DNA from 2 places in the Stenotrophomonas sp. STEN046 genome. Region 1 is predicted to be linked to the other one. Evidence: riboswitches for the same ligand, from Rfam matches in the RefSeq annotation. Region 1 holds a riboswitch; the other holds the start of a gene.
What was found. A riboswitch is a leader RNA that binds a small molecule or an ion and turns the genes downstream of it on or off. The one in region 1 is predicted to bind thiamine pyrophosphate.
Positions count from the first base shown of each region.

Region 2: another riboswitch for thiamine pyrophosphate. It lies ahead of thiC (phosphomethylpyrimidine synthase ThiC); the one in region 1 lies ahead of ACVOLJ_RS14285 (TonB-dependent receptor).

Region 1 covers NZ_JBRRDR010000030.1:36,088-39,453, forward strand. Annotated here, with positions in the region: gene ACVOLJ_RS14285 (TonB-dependent receptor) at 1-1,374, opposite strand, end outside; TPP riboswitch at 1,445-1,540, opposite strand; gene ACVOLJ_RS14290 (phosphotransferase enzyme family protein) at 1,584-2,708, opposite strand; gene ACVOLJ_RS14295 (glycine zipper 2TM domain-containing protein) at 2,827-3,225, opposite strand.
Region 2 covers NZ_JBRRDR010000051.1:810-4,175, reverse strand. Annotated here, with positions in the region: gene ACVOLJ_RS18180 (ion channel) at 1-10, opposite strand, end outside; gene thiC (phosphomethylpyrimidine synthase ThiC) at 126-1,970, opposite strand; TPP riboswitch at 2,053-2,154, opposite strand; gene ACVOLJ_RS18170 (BCCT family transporter) at 2,399-3,366, shown strand, end outside.

The DNA.
Region 1 (3,366 bases):
GAAGCGGCCGCCGGCCAGCCATTGCCAGTCATCGCCGAAGCTCATGCGGTCCAGCGCGAAGAACGCGGTCTGGCGACTGTCCAGGCGTCGTGCCGACGGGCCGGGCATCTTGGGCGAGGGCTCGAACACCGGCACCTGCGCGTCATGGATGTTGCTGGTGCCGACGTACTCGTTGACGCTCGGACGCTTGTCGACGGTGCGGCGGAAGTAGTCGGCACCGATGCTGAGCTGATGGCCGACGCTGCCGGTGCTGAAGCTGCCACGCAGCTCGGCACGCGCCTGCTGGTTGCGGCGGGTGTCATCCGGGCTGCGGTAGTCGTAGACGTCGTAGTCGCCGTTGGGCGCGAAATAGTTGCCAGGCACGCTGCCATCGGCACAGCCGGCGGTGTAGTAGCAGCCGTAGGCGAAGGCGACGTTGTCATCGATCACCGAGCGGCTGTGGCCGATCGACACGCGCGATTGCCAGCTGTCGTTGAAGTCGTAGGTGTGCAGCGCGGTGATGTTGGTGCTGGCGATATCCACCGGACGCTGCCACGGCTGGTAGCCGAGCAGGTGCTCGCGGTCCACGCCACGCGGCAGCGCGCTCGCGCCCAGCAGCTGGTAGCCCGATACCGAGCGCTGCGCGCTGGTCTGGTAGTTGGCATCCACTTCCAGCTTGCCGTGCTCGCCGATCAGCCAGTCGGTGGCCAGCGAATAGAAATTGCGGCGGCCATCGGCATGCTCGACGTAGGAATCGCTGGCGTCCCATGCCGCGTTGAAGCGCACGCCGAAACGCGGGGTCAGCCAGTGGCCAACGTCCACCGCGGCGTAGCGCGAGCCTTCCGAGTCGGTGCCCAGGGTGACCGTGCGTACCTCGGCCGGGCGCTTGCCCACGTAGTTGATGATGCCGCCCGGGGCCATCACCCCCGCCGCCAGCCCGGCTTCGCCCTTGAGGATCTGCACCTGCTGGATGTTCTCCAGCGCCAGGCGCTGTTCGCCGGCGATGGACAGGCCGTTGAAGCGGTAGCCGGTAGCCGCATCCAGCGCGAAGCCGCGGATGGCGATGTTCTGGTAGTAGCCCACCGGCGCATAGGCATCGCCGAGAGAGGCGTCATTGCTGGCCAGCTCGGACAACGAGCGCACCTGCCGGCGGTCCAGGTAATCGCGCTCGAGCACGTTCACCGAGGCCGGGGTGTCCTTCCAGGTGCCGCTGCCGAAGGCGTTGATGCGTGAGGTATCCGGCGCCGGCTTGCCGGCCTGCACGCGTACCGCCGCCAGCTCGGTGGGCGAAGGCGGCGCCGTATCGGCAGCATCGGTGACCGCATCGCTGGCGTACAGCGGCAGGGCGGCGCAGAGGGCCAGGGCGAGCAGGGTGGGGCGCAGGCAACGGTTCATTCGGTTCGTCTTCAGACAACAAGGGAGACGAAGCGACGGCGCGCAGGTGCACCGGCCCATGACGGGGGTGTGGCTGCGGCTCAAAGCTCCCTACGCCGGTGCAAACCGGATCAGGTTCCAAGGGACTCTCTCAGCCTGGCAGATCCAGGCACCCCCGCTTCAGGTGACCATTTCACTACAAATGGTACGGATTTGCGAGCGGCTCCCGTTCACGCCGCCGCGTGCAGCGCCTGCAGCAGGGCCTGCCCCGGCGCGGTGGTGAACCAGGCCGGATGGCCCAGCATGAAGGGCTGCCAGGCCACGTCGGCATTGGCCGTCGAGCCGGTGACGCCCTCGAAATATTCCACTTCGGACAGAGCGAAGTCGAAGTGGACCATCGGCAGCAGGTCGGCCAGCAGGTGCACGCGCGCGGCCGACACCGGCAGTTCCTGCCGGTAACCCTGCAACAGGGCCAGGGCGATATCGATGCGCACCGCCTGCATGCCGCGCCCCAGTTCCAGCCACGCCACTGCATTGCGTTCGATCGCGGTGGCCAGATCAAACAGCGCGCTGGTGGGCGAGGCCAGGCCGAAATCCAGCACGGTGCTGACCGTGCCGTGCTGCCACAGCAGGTTGGAAACGTGCCAGTCGTTGTGCGCCCACAGCCGGGGTTCGTCGCGCAGGCGCGCGGCCAGGCCGCTGTGCCAGGGCAGCACGTGCCGGCGCAGCTGTGCTTCCCACGGAATGCGCGCCAGGTAGCGCGCAAGCCCGGGGCGGTTGCCGAGGTCGGCCTTCAGCGTTGCGATGGGGTCGTCGGCGCGGATCAGGTCATCGCGTGCCACCAGCACATGGGTGCTGCGCTGTGGCGCGTGATGGCCGGCGGCTGCCCGGTGCAGTCGGGCCAGCATGCGACCGGCCTGGCGTGCCTGCTCGACATCGGTCAGCAGGCTCCAGGACACCGCATCGCGGTACAGATCCTCGCCGGTGCCCAGGGCGTGCAGTTCGTAGGTCCATGCGCCGTGTTCGACGGCGCTGTGCCCATCGCTGGCGGCAAGTACCTGCACCACGGGCACATCGGCAGCGGCCAGATGGGCGATGAAGCGATGCTCTTCTTCCAGGGTTCCCGCACTGCGCACGCTGTGGTGATGGCGCTTGAGGAACAGCGGGCCGTCCACCCCGTCGACGATGGCCGCGGCCGACAGCGGTCGTGGGCTGTGCCAGCGCAGCGTGCCCTGCGCGCTCAGCTGCGGGAAACGCTCCGCCAACTGCGCGACCTCCTGCGCCGTGATCGGCGGCCAGTCCGCAGCGACCTCGTCGTTGTTGAGGCCTTGTACGCGATGGGAGGGGAAAGTCATGCCACAGCCGCTGCAGGGGAAGAGGACATCCAAGGCTGCGCATTCAACGCCATGCGCGCTGCAGACGCAAACGGGCGGGTCAGTGACCCGCCCGTCAGGGCCATCCGGCAAGGACTGCTTACCAGCCGCGATGGCGGCCGCGGTCGTGGTAATAGCGGTTGTCGTGGCGCTCGCGCTGCCAGCGACGGTCGTCGCGGCGGTCGTAACCGTAGCCGCGGTTGTAGCCCCGGTCATAGCGGCGATCGTAGCGACGGTCATAGCGGCCGTCGTAACGGCGGTCATGGCGGTCGGACGTGGTCAGGTTGCCGATGGCGCCGCCGGCAACCGCGCCACCCACCGTGGCTGCCGGGTCACCGTTGGAGATCAGGTGGCCCGCCACGCCGCCGACGACGGCACCGACCACGGTGCGCTTGTCCTTCCTCGACATCGCGCTGGCATCGCTGACCACGGCCAGGCCGGCAAGCAGTGCCAGGGCCATCGCCAGTCCACGGAAGCTGAGTGCGGAAGTGCTGAGCATGTTGGGTTCTCCTGTGAGGTGCATGCCACGGTGGGCAGGGAGGGCGCTGGGCGCCCCGGCTGCCGTGGGTACCACGCTGGCGTTCCAACATTGTCGGAACATTGCGTGGGCCTCCGTGCGGCGTGCGCATTCATCTAGCGT
Region 2 (3,366 bases), on a different contig from region 1:
CGATGGGCATGGCGTCCTTTTCCCCTGGGCGATGCGGCGAGGATAGCCGGTAGCGCCGGGCCATGCCCGGCGCCTTTACCCAACCGCTGCGCTCGCCGGGCATGGCCCGGCGCGGCCTCTCCAGCTCAGCCCTGCTGGTACACCTCGGCACCGGCGGCGCGGAACTGCTCGGACTTCTCCTGCATGCCCTTTTCGGCGTACTCGCGCACGTCCTGGGTGATCTTCATCGAGCAGAAGTGCGGGCCGCACATCGAACAGAAGTGGGCCAGCTTGTGCGCGTCCTTGGGCAGCGTCTCGTCGTGGAATTCCTTGGCCTTCTCCGGGTCCAGGCCCAGGTGGAACTGGTCCTCCCAGCGGAATTCGAAACGCGCCTTGCTCAACGCGTTGTCACGCACCTGCGCACCCGGATGGCCCTTGGCCAGATCGGCCGCATGCGCGGCGATGCGATAGGCCATGATGCCGTCGCGCACATCCTGGCGGTTGGGCAGGCCCAGATGCTCCTTCGGTGTGACATAGCAGAGCATGGCGGTGCCGAACCAGCCGATCATCGCCGCACCGATCGCACTGGTGATGTGGTCGTAGCCGGGCGCGATATCGGTCGTCAGCGGCCCCAGGGTGTAGAACGGCGCTTCGCCACACTCGCGCAGCTGCTTGTCCATGTTTTCCTTGATCAGCTGCATCGGCACGTGGCCGGGGCCCTCGATCATGGTCTGCACATCATGCTTCCAGGCAATCTTCGTCAGCTCGCCCAGCGTTTCCAGTTCACCGAACTGCGCAGCATCGTTGGCATCGGCAATGCAGCCCGGGCGCAGGCCATCACCCAGCGAGAAGGTCACGTCGTAGGCCTTCATGATTTCGCAGATGTCTTCGAAATGCGTGTAGAGGAAATTCTCCTTGTGGTGTGCCAGGCACCACTTGGCCATGATCGAGCCGCCGCGGCTGACGATACCGGTCACGCGCTTGGCAGTGAGCGGCACGTAGCGCAGCAGCACCCCGGCGTGGATGGTGAAGTAGTCCACGCCCTGTTCGGCCTGCTCGATCAGGGTGTCGCGGAAGATCTCCCAGGTCAGCGCCTCGGCACGCCCGTCGACCTTTTCCAGCGCCTGGTAGATCGGCACGGTACCGATCGCCACCGGTGAGTTGCGGATGATCCATTCGCGGGTTTCATGGATGTGCTTGCCGGTGGAAAGATCCATCACCGTGTCGCCGCCCCAGCGGATCGCCCACACCAGCTTTTCCACTTCCTCGGCGATGCCGGAGGACACCGCGCTGTTGCCGATGTTTGCGTTGATCTTGGTCAGGAAATTGCGACCGATGATCATCGGCTCGCTTTCCGGGTGGTTGATGTTGTTGGGCAGCACCGCGCGGCCGCGGGCGATCTCGTCGCGCACGAATTCCGGGGTGATGATCTTCTGGATCGAGGCACCAAATGCTTCACCGGGATGCTGCAGCAGCAATGCCGCGTCGCGGATCGCATCCAGCCGCTGGTTCTCGCGGATGGCGACGAACTCCATTTCCGGGGTGATGATGCCGCGACGTGCGTAATGCATCTGGGTGACGTTGGCGCCGGTGCGCGCACGACGCGGCAGGGTGCGCGCGGGGAAGCGGACCGGGTCCAGCTTCGCGTCGTGTTCGCGCGCGCGGCCGAACGACGAGCTGAGCCCATCAAGCTGTTCGGTATCGCCGCGCTCCTCCACCCAGCTGCGGCGCAGCGCCGGCAGGCCGACCGACAGATCGATGGCTACGCCAGGATCGGTGTACGGACCGGACGTGTCGTAGACCGTGACCGGCGCGTTCTCTTCGCCACCGAATACGGTCGGCGTGCGGGTCAGCGCGATCTGGCGCATCGGCACCTGCAGGTCCGGGCGCGAGCCGGGCACATGGATCTTGCGCGAGCCGGGAATGGGCCGGGTCACGGACTCGGAAAGCTGCTGGGCCTGTTGCTGCAGGGCGGAGGGCTGTGCGTTCATCGGGCATCGTCCAGGAAGGTCAGGGACGAAGCGGCGGCGCACTGCTCCCGCGCGCGGACAGTCCCTGGGCGGGGTCCGGGCTCGGCTGCATTGCAAAGCTTCCCTACGCCGGTATGAGCCGGATCAGGTTCCAAGGGACTATCTCAACCGTGGCCACCAGGCCGCGGTACCCCCGCTTCTTGGCGTGCATTAGAGCATAGAAAACACGGCATCTCCTGGCGGTTCATCCACGCATTGCGTGGCGCTGCTCCATCGGCATTAACAGAACCGTGACGTCGCGTTCAGTAACGTGCACGCGCATCGTGCCGCTACGGTCGATGATTCCCCCGCTGCCTTTGCGGCTCCTGCCCGGTACGTGTTGCCTGCCACCGGCTCCCGCAGCAAGCGCTGCTCGCTCCCCTCAATCCCTTGATCGGAGAAGCTCCTTCATGGTGTTTCGCATTTCCATTGCACTGGTCCTCGTTCTGGTGCTGCTGGCCGGCCTCGCGCCCGGCCCCTTCAACAGCGTGGTGCAATCGGCGCTGGCCGATGTCATCCGCAGTGTCGGTTGGCTGTACCTGCTGGTCGTGTTCCTGGCGCTGACCTTCCTCATGTACCTGGCCTTCGGCCGCTTCGGCAACCTGCGTATCGGCGGCGAAGACGCCGAACCCGAATTCTCGCGTGCCAGCTGGATGTCGATGCTGTTCGCGGCGGGCATGGGCATCGGCCTGGTGTTCTGGGGGGCTGCCGAACCTGTCTCGCACTTTGCCAAACCGCCCGAAGGGCTCGCCCCGGAAAGCATGGACGCGGCACGTGCGTCGATGCGCTACGTGTTCTTCCATTGGGGACTGCACCCGTGGGCGATCTACGCCCTGATCGGCCTGGCGATGGCCTGGTTCCAGTTCAACCGCAACGGTCGCGGCCAGGTCAGCGACATGCTGCAGCCGATCATCGGTCGCCACCACCGCGGCTGGATCGGCAGTGTGGTCAACATCTCCGCGGTCGTGGCCACCGCGGTCGGCGTGGCCACCGCGCTGGGCTTCGGCACCGTGCAGATTGCCGCCGGCGTGCAGCGCGTGTTCGGCCTGCAGGCAGGCATTCCGCTGCAGCTGAGCATCATCGCAGTCGCCTTCGTGCTGTACATGGCCTCCACCCTCAGCGGCGTTGGCCGCGGCATGAAGTGGCTGTCCAACTTCAACCTCGCGCTGGCGGTGGTCCTGTTGACGCTGGTGCTGGTGCTGGGCCCGACCGGGGCGATCTTCAATACCTTCACCACCACGCTTGGCTCCTATCTCAACCAGCTGGTGACGATGAGCCTGCGCATGTCGCCGTTCTCCTCCAGCACCTGGGTAGCCGACTGGACGATCTTCTACTGGGCCTGGTGGATCTCCTGGGCCCCCTTCGTCGGTTCATTCAT